DNA from 3 places in the Mesorhizobium sp. M0771 genome. Region 3 is predicted to be linked to each of the others. Evidence: riboswitches for the same ligand, from Rfam matches in the RefSeq annotation. Region 3 holds a riboswitch; each other region holds the start of a gene.
The links. A riboswitch is a leader RNA that binds a small molecule or an ion and turns the genes downstream of it on or off. The one in region 3 is predicted to bind cobalamin.
Positions count from the first base shown of each region.

Region 1: it holds a riboswitch for cobalamin, as region 3 does, so the genes downstream of both, metE (5-methyltetrahydropteroyltriglutamate--homocysteine S-methyltransferase) here and NKI05_RS03690 (DUF1636 family protein) in region 3, are expected to answer to the same signal.
Region 2: it holds a riboswitch for cobalamin, as region 3 does, so the genes downstream of both, NKI05_RS20415 (aromatic ring-hydroxylating oxygenase subunit alpha) here and NKI05_RS03690 (DUF1636 family protein) in region 3, are expected to answer to the same signal.

Region 1 covers NZ_JAMYPC010000025.1:33,789-38,032, reverse strand. Annotated here, with positions in the region: gene metK (methionine adenosyltransferase) at 1-290, shown strand, start outside; gene NKI05_RS28060 (adenosine kinase) at 388-1,380, shown strand; cobalamin riboswitch at 1,693-1,889, shown strand; gene metE (5-methyltetrahydropteroyltriglutamate--homocysteine S-methyltransferase) at 1,985-4,244, shown strand, end outside.
Region 2 covers NZ_JAMYPC010000013.1:168,172-172,415, reverse strand. Annotated here, with positions in the region: gene NKI05_RS20435 (ABC transporter ATP-binding protein) at 1-50, shown strand, start outside; gene NKI05_RS20430 (DUF680 domain-containing protein) at 124-357, opposite strand; gene NKI05_RS20425 (DUF680 domain-containing protein) at 429-632, opposite strand; gene NKI05_RS20420 (DUF680 domain-containing protein) at 698-904, opposite strand; cobalamin riboswitch at 1,404-1,605, shown strand; gene NKI05_RS20415 (aromatic ring-hydroxylating oxygenase subunit alpha) at 1,723-2,970, shown strand; gene NKI05_RS20410 (FAD-binding oxidoreductase) at 3,008-4,108, shown strand.
Region 3 covers NZ_JAMYPC010000002.1:31,851-36,094, forward strand. Annotated here, with positions in the region: gene cobN (cobaltochelatase subunit CobN) at 1-956, opposite strand, end outside; gene cobW (cobalamin biosynthesis protein CobW) at 1,072-2,124, opposite strand; gene NKI05_RS03690 (DUF1636 family protein) at 2,127-2,552, opposite strand; cobalamin riboswitch at 2,591-2,795, opposite strand; gene NKI05_RS03695 (DUF6348 family protein) at 2,814-3,545, opposite strand; gene NKI05_RS03700 (winged helix-turn-helix domain-containing protein) at 3,575-4,244, opposite strand, start outside.

The DNA of each region.
Region 1 (4,244 bases), on a different contig from region 3:
ACGTGTGCGAGGTGCAGCTTGCTTACGCAATCGGCGTGGCCAGTCCGGTTTCCGTCATGGTCAACACGTTCGGGACAGCCAGGGTTGAGGAGAGCAGGATCGAGCGCCTCATTCCAGAGTTGTTCGATCTCAGACCGAAAGGCATTATCAAGATGCTTGATCTCTTACGCCCTATATACCGCAATACAGCGACCTATGGCCATTTCGGCCGTGAAGAGCCTGATTTCACCTGGGAGAAGACAGACAGGGCAGACGAATTGCGTCGCGAGGCAGGACTCGCCGCCCCGTGAGACCGGCGAACGGATTGGAAAAGCCCATTCCCACCGGGCAGACCCACGCCTGGCAGGCGTGGCGAGAAGCGGCTCGGGTTTTTTGGCGGAGACATTGATGCCCGATTATGACGTGCTTTGCATCGGCAATGCCATTGTCGACATCATCGCCCAGTGCGACGAGGAATTCCTCGAGACCAACGGCATCATCAAGGGTGCGATGAACCTCATCGACACCAGGCGCGCCGAGCTGCTCTACAGCCGCATGGGCCCGGCGATCGAGGCCTCCGGCGGCAGCGCGGGCAATACGGCGGCCGGCGTCGCCAGCTTCGGCGGCCGCGCCGCCTTCTTCGGCAAGGTGTCGAACGACCCGCTCGGCGAAATCTACGCCCACGACATCCATGCCCAGGGCGTTGCCTTCGACACCAGGCCGCTCGAGGGACAGCCGCCGACGGCGCGCTCGATGATCTTCGTCACCCCCGACGGCGAGCGTTCGATGAACACCTATCTCGGCGCCTGCATCGAACTCGGGCCGGAAGACGTCGAGGCCGACAAGGCGTCGGGCGCCAAGGTCACCTATTTCGAGGGCTATCTGTGGGATCCGCCGCGCGCCAAGGAGGCGATCCGGCAGACGGCGAAGCTCGCACACGCGGCCCGACGCGAAGTGTCGATGACGTTGTCGGATTCGTTCTGCGTCGACCGCTACCGCGACGAGTTCCTCGAGTTGATGCGCTCGGGCACCGTCGACATCGTCTTTGCCAACAGCCACGAGATCAAGTCGCTCTACCAGACCAAATCCTTCGACGAGGCGCTGGCGGCGATCCGCAAGGACTGCAAGATTGCCGCCGTCACCCGCTCGGAAAAAGGCTCGGTGATCGTGCGCGGCGACGAGACCGTCACCATTCAGGCGACTACGATCCGCGAGCTGGTCGACACCACCGGCGCCGGCGACCTCTACGCCGCCGGTTTCCTCTATGGCTATACGAGCGGGCGCAGCCTGAAGGATTGCGGCGACCTTGGCTCGCTGGCGGCCGGCCTGGTGATCCAGCAGATCGGCCCAAGGCCAAGGCAGAATTTGCGCCGCGAGGCGGAACGGGCTGGGTTGCTGTAGATGCGCGGCAACTAACCAGCCGCCCTACTGACGCGATCATCGCAGTGGCGGAACTGTGTCAAAGCTCGCTGCGATCTTCTGCATTCTAACGACGTTGTCACGCGCTTGAAGTCTTGTCCGAAATCCTTCATGGGCGACCCTGCGAGGGATGTCGCAGCCCGACAGGAATCCATTAGTTGGACAATGGTGGCAGCGCAGCAGCGCCGCCAATGGGCGACTGAATATTTCACAATGTTAGACAAGCGTAAAAGCGCGATCGCATAACGACATAAACATTTCGTTATGCGTCATTGACAAGAGAGCGGATTGTTGTGATTGTCTGCGTGTCGTGGTTCTTCGCGTGCGGCGCTGCCGCAGCGAAGCTAAGAGGGAAGCCGGTGCGATGCCGGCGCTGCCCCCGCAACTGTTAGCGGCGAGTCAACCCCACTCATGTCACCGAGGCGAATACCCTCGGGAAGACGGGTAGTGACCCCGCGAGCCAGGAGACCTGCCACGGCGAATTACGTCCACGGGCGGGGTGTCTCGGTGGCCGCTGCAACCCGGCGTTGGTGCCGGCCTGCTAGCGTCTTCCTTGTCACCGACGCCCCAATCAACGGGGTATGACATGACTGTCTCTCAGCGAATTCCGGTAGCAACGCTCGGCGTGCCGCGATTCGGTCGTCGGCGAGAACTGAAATTCGCGCTTGAAAGCTACTGGTCCGGAACATCGTCCGCTAGTGATCTTCTCACGATGGCGAAGGCGCTCCGTGCCGCTAGCTGGGAGGAGCAGCGCGATCGCGGCGTATCGAAAATCCCGTCGAACGACTTCTCGCTTTACGACCATGTGCTCGACACCGCAGCCATGGTCGGCGCCGTTCCATCCCGTTACGGCTGGAATAGCGGCGAGGTCCCACTTGACATCTACTTCGCAATGGCGCGCGGCAACCCGGCTCAGACCGAGGATTGTAGACACGCTGGTCACCAGGAGGAGGCTCATGGACCTGGTGTAACCGCGATGGAAATGACCAAGTGGTTTGACACCAACTACCACTACATTGTGCCGGAACTCGATGATGATCAGACGTTCGCCCTCTCGTCATCGAAGCCGGTCGATTACTTCCTCGAGGCTAAAGCTCTCGGCATTCACACACGCCCAGTCATCCTTGGACCCATCACCTTCCTCAAGCTGGCGAAATCGCCTGCCGAAGGGTTCGGTCCCATCGCGCTCCTACCGCGGCTGCTGCCCGTTTACGAGCAAGTCCTGCAGAGGCTGAAGCTGTCGGGAGCCGACTGGGTGCAGATCGATGAGCCAGCGCTTGTCCTCGATCTGAACCCGAACGAACAAGCTGCGTTCGAATTCGCCTATGGCCAGCTGTCGAAAGCCGCGCCCGAGCTGAAGATCATGCTGGCTACGTATTTCGGGTCGCTGGGAGACAATCTCGAAACCGCGGTTTCTCTGCCCCTGGCCGGGCTGCATATTGATCTCGTGCGCGCTCCCGAGCAGCTGGAAACGGTGGGTCGGCTCGCTCCGAAGGATCTGGTGCTCTCGCTTGGCTTGATCGATGGCCGCAACGTCTGGCGTGCGAACCTGCCCGCCATTCTCGACCGCATCAAACCGATCGTCGCCGGCTGGCCCTTGGACCGCGTCGAAATCGCGCCTTCTTGCTCGATGCTGCATGTGCCGATTGACCTGCGCATGGAGACGGAACTCGAGGCCGACATCAGGTCGTGGCTCGCCTTCGCGGCCCAGAAGACCGACGAGCTGGTCTTGCTGGCCCGGGCCCTGTCCCAAGGCAGGGATGCGGTGGCAGGCGCGTTGAAAGCGACTGCCGAGGCTGCCGCCACTCGCTTGACGTCCACGAAGATCCATGATCCGCTTGTTGAGGGGCGGATCGCCAGCATTGACCATAGCATGAAACGACGAGAGAGCGCTTTTGGCGAGCGCTCCAGAGTCCAGGCCGGCACGCTCGGGCTGCCGCCGTTCCCGACGACGACAATCGGGTCCTTCCCGCAGACGCCGCAGGTACGCCGCGCGCGGTCCGCTCATGCGAAGGGCCAGCTCAGTTATGTCGACTACGAGATTTTCCTGAAGAAGGAGATCGAGTCAGCAATTCGTTGGCAGGAAGAGATCGGGCTGGACGTGCTGGTGCACGGTGAGTTCGAACGAAACGACATGGTACAGCATTTCGGCGAGCAGCTGTCCGGCTTCGCCTTCACCCAGCATGCCTGGGTACAAAGCTATGGGTCGCGCTACGTGCGTCCCCCCATCATCTTCGGGGACGTATCGAGGCGCAATCCGATGACGGTGCGCTGGTGGCAATTCGCCCAGTCGCTTACGGAAAAGCCCGTGAAGGGAATGCTCACGGGCCCAGTCACCATTCTCAACTGGTCCTTTGTTCGCGACGACGTACCCCGCTCCGAAGCCTGCCGCCAGATCGCGCTCGCCATCCGCGACGAAGTCACGGATCTCGAAAGGTCCGGCGCAAGGATGATCCAGATCGATGAGGCCGCGTTTCGCGAAGGATTGCCACTGCGCCAGTCCGACTGGAATGTCTATCTCGAATGGGCTGTCGAATGCTTCCGGATCGTTTCAACGGGTGTAAAGGACGCGACTCAAATCCATACCCACATGTGCTATTCGGAGTTCAACGAGATCATCGACGCAATTGCTGAAATGGATGCCGATGTCATTTCGATTGAGACGTCGCGCTCGAACATGCAACTGCTGGACGCCTTCACGAGCACCAAATATCCGAACGAAATCGGTCCCGGCGTCTATGACATTCACTCACCACGTGTCCCGGAGGTCGGCGAGATTTCGGACCTAATCATGCTTGCACGCGAGCGACTGTCCGACGGCCAACTGTGGGTAAACCCGGACTGTG
Region 2 (4,244 bases), on a different contig from region 3:
CCGATGGGCACTCCTTCTCGCTCAAGCCGGTGGAAGTGAAGGCGGCTTGAGATAGCTGCGTCGTACAGGCATGAAAAAAGAGCGGCGGGCCAGGCCCGCCGCTCTTTTTTTAAGCTTCGGCTGTTAGTTGTTGCCGAACCGATCCCTGTCGCTGCTCTGAGGAACGAACTTCTGTTGGTCGTTCGACGAGTTCAGCAGCTTGTAGACCGCCGAGTTGGTGCCGGTCGACGAAGTGCGGGTGGTGTCGACGGCAGCGGCCGGCTGGTTGGCGCCATTGGAGCCATAATTGTCGCTGCCGGCAAAGGCAGCGCTCGAAATAGCCAGAACGGCTGCGGTGGCAAGAACGATCTTCTTCATTTTAGTCTCCTGAATTTTTCTGATGCCGCCAGCTGCAGCGGATAAGCCCGCCACGTGCTGGAAACCGGCTTTTAGCGGCCGAAAAGGTTACGGTCGGCACCGTGGGCAGGCGCCTGCTCGGCTGGAGCCGACTTCTCAACCGAAGCCGTATGGCCACTATCGGTCGACGTAATCGCAGGCTGGTTGGCGCCGTTCGAACCGTAGTTGTCGCTGCCGGCGAAAGCGCTGCCGGAGATGGCCAAAACGGCGGCGGCAGCAAGGATGATCTTTTTCATTTCAATACTCCTGAATTTTTTGGGATCCCGAGAGCGACGGGTTAGCCGCCCTTCTTTGGTCGGGATCAGCGATTGCCGTAGAGGTCGCGGTCGGCGCCCTGAACGACAGGCTGCTTGTCAGCGTGCGCCGGCTTCTGAATGGAAGCCGTATACGAGCTGTCGACCGAGACGGCTGGCTGGTTCGCACCATTGGAACCGTAATTGTCGCTACCGGCGAAGGCGCTGCCGGTGATCGCCAAAACGGCTGCGGCAGTGAGGATGATCTTTTTCATTTTTAGTACTCCAGTTTGTCTGGCCGTCTAGCGGCGTGTCTTGGGAGGAATTCGCGTCGTTCGGACAGCCCCGATGTGGGAAAGCCATAGGCTGGTTTCCAATCACGAAGTTGTTCCGTGTGGACCACGGTCCTGCACCTTGAAATTGTGCCAGGAAGTTCCTCTATGGTCATTTATCGCATTGTTTTCAGTTGCTTATGTCGAACCGAGTGGTTCGCTCCGGTGTCGGTTTCCGGGCCGTCGTTCACACCGTCCTGCACGCATTGTCAACAGAAACGAACCGTTCGGTTCGATTAGAGATTGCTAATAGTAACTTTTCGATACCGTTGAGCCCTTTTTGCCCCCGATCGGAACTGGATCCGCAGCGATTCGAAACGGCGATGATAGCGCCGCAAGACAGGATCTCAGCCCTTCGGTGGTCGGCGGGGCGTATGCCGCGCGTGTCGCGCCGCATGGATATGATGTCGCTTTCATGCCGACGTCGCGATCGCTGCCGTGATTAGATGATCGCATCTCAGGTGCCGCTTCGTGACGACGCAGCGGAGAATTGGGAAGCCGGTCAGAATCCGGCGCTGCCCCCGCAACGGTGGTGGAGTTGAAGTCGCAACGGGAGACCACTGGGCAGCAGCCTGGGAAGGTGTCGCGATGGTCCGCAAGGACAACTCCAGAGCCCGGAAACCAGCCCGAGATGCATAGACTCGACTGATCGCGGTGGGCGGTCAAGAGGTGGATAGTGCATGTCCGGCGCCGCGCCGGCCTGCGTCCGATCCTTCCTCCATCACCACCAAGTTCAGTCCTTAAACCACGAGGACAGAACTATGGATACGCGCAACGACATGCTGAGGCTCCTGAACGGCCGCAAGCAAGGCTTTTCGCTGGAACAGCCCTTCTACACCGACCCGGACTATTTCAAGCTCGACATGGAGCTTATCTGGTATCGCGACTGGCTGTTCATCGGCCATGATTGCGAACTGCCGAAGCCCGGCAGCTATATCACCGTGCAGATCGGCGATTATCCGGTGGTGCTGGTCCGCGACCAGAAGGGCAACATCAACGCCTTTCACAATTCCTGCCGCCATCGCGGCAGCCGTGTCTGCAACACTGAGAAGGGCATGGCGGCAAAGCTTGTCTGCCCCTATCACCAGTGGACCTACGAGCTTGACGGCCGGCTGCTGTTTGCCCGCCAGATGGCCGACGGTTTCGACAAGAGCCAGTTCGGCCTGAAGCCCGTCGCCTGCGAGAGCGTCGGCGGCTACATCTTCATCTGCCTGGCAAAAGAACCTGCCGACTTTGCCCCGATGCGCGCCATGATAGAGCCCTACCTCAAGCCGCACCGGCTGAATGAAGCCAAGGTCGCCTTCGAGAGCACCATCATCGAGAAGGGCAACTGGAAGCTGGTCTGGGAAAACAACCGCGAATGCTATCACTGCGCCGGCAATCATCCAGAGCTGTGCAAGACATTCCCCGAAGCGCCGACGGTGACCGGCGTGCAGGGCGCCGACAGCGATCCGGAGATGCTGGCGCACTGGGCGAAATGCGAGGCGGCGGGCCTGCCGAGCAAGTTCCGCATCGATCCGGCCGGGCAATACCGCGCCACCCGCGCGCCGCTGCTGCGCGATGCCGTCAGCTACACGATGTCCGGAAAGCGCGCGGTGACGAAGAACCTGTCCGACACTGTTGCCGCCGACCGCATCGGCACCTTGATGCACTACCACTATCCGACGACCTGGAACCACATACTGATCGACCATGCGGTCACCTTCCGGGTGCTGCCGATCAGCGCCACCGAAACCGCGGTGACGACCAAGTGGCTGGTGCACAAGGATGCGGTCGAGGGGGTCGACTACAACCTTGAGGAGCTCACCCATGTCTGGACCGAGACCAACGACCAGGACCGCCGCATCGTCGAGGAAAACGCCTTTGGCATCCTGTCTCCGGCCTATGAGCCCGGCCCCTATTCGGAGCTGCACGAGGGCGGCGTGATCCAGTTCGTCGAATGGTACGCGGCCTTCATCGGCCCGCGCCTTGCCGAAGGCGGCCGGCCGGCGCTACGCAGCGTCGCGTGAGCTGGAGCAGGCGAAGAGGGACCAGAGGATGAATGCGATGACGGATCTTGGGCTCTATCGCCATCTTGACCAGATGGCGCCGTGGAACGATAGGCTGCAGGTGCTGGAAGTGATCGGCGTCAGCGACGAGGCGCCCGACGTCAAGACCTTCACCTTCCGCTCCGACAACCAGACCTGGTTCCGCTACAAGCCGGGCCAGTTCCTGACGCTGGAACTGCCGACACCGGACGGGCCGCTGATGCGCACCTACACGCTGTCGTCGTCGCCATCGCGGCCGTTTTCGATCGCGGTGACGATCAAGGCGCAGGCCGGCAGCATCGGCACGCGCTGGATGTTCGACCATCTGGTGCCCGGTTCGCATGTCAAGGCCTACGGACCGGCCGGCGACTTCTCGTTGCACAGCCACCCGGCGGCCAAATACCTGTTCATTTCCGCCGGCTCCGGCGTGACGCCGATGATGTCGATGCTGCGCTGGCTGAACGACTGCGCGCCATGGACCGATGTCGGTTTCGTCAACTGCGCGCGGCGTGCCGAAGAGATCATCTTCCGCAAGGAACTCGAACTGCTCGGCGGCCATATGCCCGGCCTGTCGCTCGGCTTCATGATCGAGGAACGTTCCAGCCGCGAAGGCTGGTACGGCCATATGGGCCGCATCGATGCGATCCGGCTGCCCTTGCTGGCTCCGGACTTCCGCGAGCGCGAAATCTTCTGCTGCGGCCCCGATCCGTTCATGCGCGCCGTGCGCGGCATGCTGGATGCCGCCGGCTTCGACATGACGAAATACCATCAGGAGAGCTTTGCCGCGCCTGTGGTGGAGGAAATTCCGGCGCCGTTTGCCTCCCCGGTCGAGGACGGCATCGCTGTACCTGTCGAAGCCGTGACGCCGATCCGCTTCTCGCTTTCGGAGGTCGACGCCGGCTGCGTCGCCGGCCAGACCGTGCTGCAGACCGCGCGCAGCTCGGGCGTGCGGATTCCCGCCGCCTGCGAGTTCGGCCTGTGCGGCACCTGCAAGGTGAAGAAGGTCTCCGGCGAAGTCGAGATGAGCCACAATGGCGGCATCCTCGACCACGAGATCGATGACGGTTTTATCCTTGCCTGCTGCTCGAAACCATTGTCGGCGCTCGAAATCGAGGCTTGAGCCGGTCGACTTCGCCGCAACGGTCGCCGACGCAGGCGTTGTATTCGCGGGTCTTTGTCTTGCCAACCAACGGCCAAGTGATTTAGACGCACTTAGGAAGGGCTTGGCAGACCGTGAAGCCGGCGCATCCCTTCAG
Region 3 (4,244 bases):
AGGGAGGTCGGGTCTTTGAGGCTGGAGACGAAGATCGGGATCGGTCTCATGCCGCGCTGGCGGAGTGCATCAAAGAGGGCATCGATTGGCGCGACATCGGCGGCCAGCAGCATCGAGCGGTAGAATAGGATGGGGATGATGGGAAGGTTGATGTTGTCTGCGCCGAGTTCCCGCCCACCCCCCTCTGTCCTGCCGGACATCTCCCCCGCAAGGGGGGAGATTGCGCTGTCATCGACGCTTTCGCCAATCGGGGATGTTGCAGAGGAATCTATTATCGACTGGGCAGAAAAAGTGCCGAGGTCCGCGCCGGCTGATCTCCCCCCTTGCGGGGGAGATGTCCGGCAGGACAGAGGGGGGTGTGAAGGAACGCCGACATCGGCCAAATCCAACTTGCCTACGACGCCGCGGCCTGGCTCGTAGTAGCCAGCTTTCGGCACGCTGACCGGCTCTGCAACCGCCGCATCCGACCCAGCCAACCCCGCCAGCCGCTGCACCAGCGCCGTCATATTCTCCGGGCCACCCTCGCGGAAATAACCAAGCAGGCCGTCCAGATCCTCGCGCGGCAGCGTCGAGGCTTCGATCAGCCTGAGATCCTCGTCGTGGCTCTCGCCCGGCAGCAGCGCCAGCTTGATGCCGTTCGCACGGGCAGTCGCGGCAAGCTGGTCGCAGCCATAGCGCCACCAGTCGTAGCCGCCGAGGATGCGCACCAAAATCACCTTGGCGTGGCGGGCGACGCTGTCGATCCAGAGGTCCACGGACATGGGATGGCGCAGGTCGCGCAGCGCCGCCAACCGCATCGACGGCAGGCGGACGGCATCGGCCTTCCAGGCCGCAGCGAGGCCGGCGAGGTCGCTGTCGGTGAAGGACAGCGCCACGATATCCGCCGGCGTCTGCCGGAGATCAACCGGTTCGGCGAGATCGTCGAGCGAGGCGGAGGTCGTGGTGAGTATGTGCATCGCGGCTTAGCGCGTTTCACCGTTTCACGGAAACGGCGAACCGCTCTATCTCCTTGTTTTTACGCAATTCCTGTGGGAAAACCGTTTCACACTTTTCCTGGAATGGCTCCTGAGATCAGCCGGCGAGTATACGCTCGATCGCCGGGCGGTTCAGCCCCTTCAGGCCAATGACGACAAGACGGGAGCGGCGGTCGTCCTCAGCCGCCCAGGCGCGGTCATAGTAATGATTGACGCGCGAGCCGACGGCCTGCAGCAAAAGCCGCATCGGCTTGCCGCCGACATCGACGAAGCCTTTCACGCGCAGCACATTCTCTTCCTCGGCCACCGTAGCGACGCGCCTGGCCAGTTCGTCCGGATTGGCGATCGAGGGGATGTCGACGATGAAGGTGTCGAAATCGTCATGCTCGTGGTCGAAGGCGCCGTCATGGTGCGACTTGCGGTTCTCGATGTCGTCTTCGACGGCGAGACCGAGGCCAAGCAGCACCGACGGGTCGACCTTGCCATGCGCGGTCGGCACGATTTTTACCGCGCGGGCGGAATGCTCATTGATGATGGTGTTGGCGCGGGCCGAACCGGCTGAATCCATCAAATCGCTCTTCGACAGGATGATCAAATCGGCGCAGGCGATCTGGTCTTCGAAGACTTCTTCGACCGGATCGTCGTGGTCGAGCGTCTCGTCCTGAGCGCGCTGTGCCTGCAGGGCGTCCATATCGTTGGCAACGCGGCCCTCGGCCAGCGCCGGGCCGTCTACCACGGCAATGACGCCATCGACGGTCACCCGGCTCTTCACGCTTGGCCACTGGAACGCCTGGACCAGCGGCTTGGGCAGAGCCAGGCCCGAGGTCTCGATCAGGATGTGGTCAACCTTAGGTGTCAGCGCGAGGATCTTGTCGAGGGCGGGCACGAAATCGTCGGCGACCGTGCAGCAGATGCAGCCATTGGCCAGTTCGAGGATGTTTTCCTCGGGGCAGGTGTCGATGCCGCAGCCTTTCAGGATTTCCCCGTCGATGCCGATGTCACCGAACTCGTTGACGATGATGGCAATGCGCTTGCCACCGGCGTTTTCCAGGAGATGGCGGACCAGCGTCGTCTTGCCGGCGCCGAGGAAGCCGGTGACGACGGTGCAGGGAACACGGGAGAGATTGCCGGCCGGATTTGGAGCGTTCATGGTCAGTCCTTCAGCATGTCGAGGGGTGGGATGCGGGCAACGAGGCCGCGCTTGAGGCTATCGGGCCGGCCGCGCCACGGGATGAGGCCGTCGGTCGAAGTCGCGAAGAGCTTTGCGCCGGTGACGAGGTCGGCGCCGCTGGTTGGGGCCAGATCGCCGAAGACATAGCTCCAGCAGCCATCACGCAGGATCGCGGCGCTGAGGCGGCGCTTGCAATTGCCGAGACATTCGGCGGTGCGGACCCGGATATCGCCGGCAGCGGCGCGGCGTGTGTCCTCAGCCAGCAATTCGCCGGCGCGCGGATGGGCGTCGGAACCGGTCTCATCGCGGCAGGAGGCGCAGACGATGACGGTCACGCCGGTCAGGGCGTCGTTGTCCCCGGACGCAATGTCCGCTGTGCCAGCCGAAAAACTGCTGTTCTGGTCCAAAAACCGTGCTCCTTGCCCGGAAACCCGCCAGGCGATCGGATACTTTGTCTCAGACGGCAGGTCTCCTGGCTCGCGGGTCATCGCCTTGGTTAGCCGCCTTCCCGGTGTTACCCAGTGGCTTTCGGCCTTGGCTCTTCGCTTACAGTTGCGGGGACAGCCGCGGATTTGGGATTTTCGTCCCGCACCGCATTCCCTCTTGGCCCTTGCCGTTGCGGGCAGGGGACCGTCTGCAGCGGATTTAGGCTTTTGCGGGCGGCGGTGTCAACGCACGGCTACGACATGGCGATGTCGGCAGGGGCTGTCATGTCCCGGTTCCGGCAGTGCCAGGATGACCTGTCGGATAGCTTGATAGCCATCGCCATAGTCCCAGTCATGACCGACAGCCAGATTCTGTCCCTCATGCCAAACCGCGTTGTCCAGAAGGACTTCGGCACTAATCAGCGTGCCCTTCAAGCCTGCCAGAAAGGTCCGGACAAAATGGCTTCCGGGGGGTACCGAAGCTGTGAACAGCTTTTCCAGCTTGGCACAGAATGCTGGATAGCCTGGTGTCAGCGAGCATAGCTCGGTTGTGGCCTGGGAAATGACCGGGCCGCTATAGATTTTCCAGCGGGCATCTTTTCGCCAGATCTTCCAACTGGCGCTGCTTCGCTGCCAAAGCTCTATTTCGGCCTGCATGTTCTCGCAGACGTGATCGGCCAGTCCCTCAATGGCCACATGGAAAACACCACGGAGAAACTTTTCAAACGCCTGGTTCAGTTCCTGTTCGCGCGTGTCGCCGAAGCCAGCAAAGGATTCAATGACCGGCTGAACATCAAGCAGCGGAGAAAAAATGTAGATTTCCAGGACCAGCCGGTCAGAACTCGTCTCGAACACCTCCGCCTCAAACCGAAGCTGCTTCGATTGGAGCATGACGTCCCTATCTCTGCGGACTGCATCTATTCCATGCGCAATGAGGGCGCCATGGATCATGTCGAGCACTTTGTCCGATGCCATTGCACAACCTACGAGGCTTATTGAGGCGTCTATGACAGACGCTGCAAGGGTTGGCCATCTCTCTCGCTAGCCAATGCCGGCCCCAAATCGCCGGCGGGCGTCACTTCGATGCGCTCAAGTCCAAGCCAGCCCTGCATCTGCTTTAGTTCCTCGAAAAGCTGTGCGGTGGTCTCAGGCGGTGCGCCTGCTTCGGCATAGGCGGCGTGGACGCGTAAGACACTCGCAGGCCGGTCGGCCTTGAGGTCGACGCGGGCGACGATCTTGTCGCCGAGCAGGAAAGGCAGCACGTAATAGCCATATTGCCGCTTGTCGGCCGGGGTGTAGATCTCGATGCGGTAGCGGAAATCGAAGAGACGCTCGGTGCGCGCTCGCTCGAAGACCACCGGATCGAAGGGCGCCAGCAAGGCGCGGGCCTCGGTCTTTCGCGGCAGGCGGGCGTCCTTATAGAGGTAAGCCGGCTTGTCCCAGCCTTCGACGCGTACCGGCAGCAACTCGCCCAGTTCGACCAGTTCCTCCAACCGGCCCTTCATGTCGGCCGGCGACAGGCGGAAATAGTCGCGCAAATCGCCTGATGTGGCGATGCCGTGGGCGCGGGCAGAAATGCGCAGCAATTCGCGGTGCGCGTCCTCGGCGGCCGGCACCGGCAGATCGAGGATCGCCTGCGGCAGCACGCGCTCGGGCAGGTCATAGAAGCGTTCG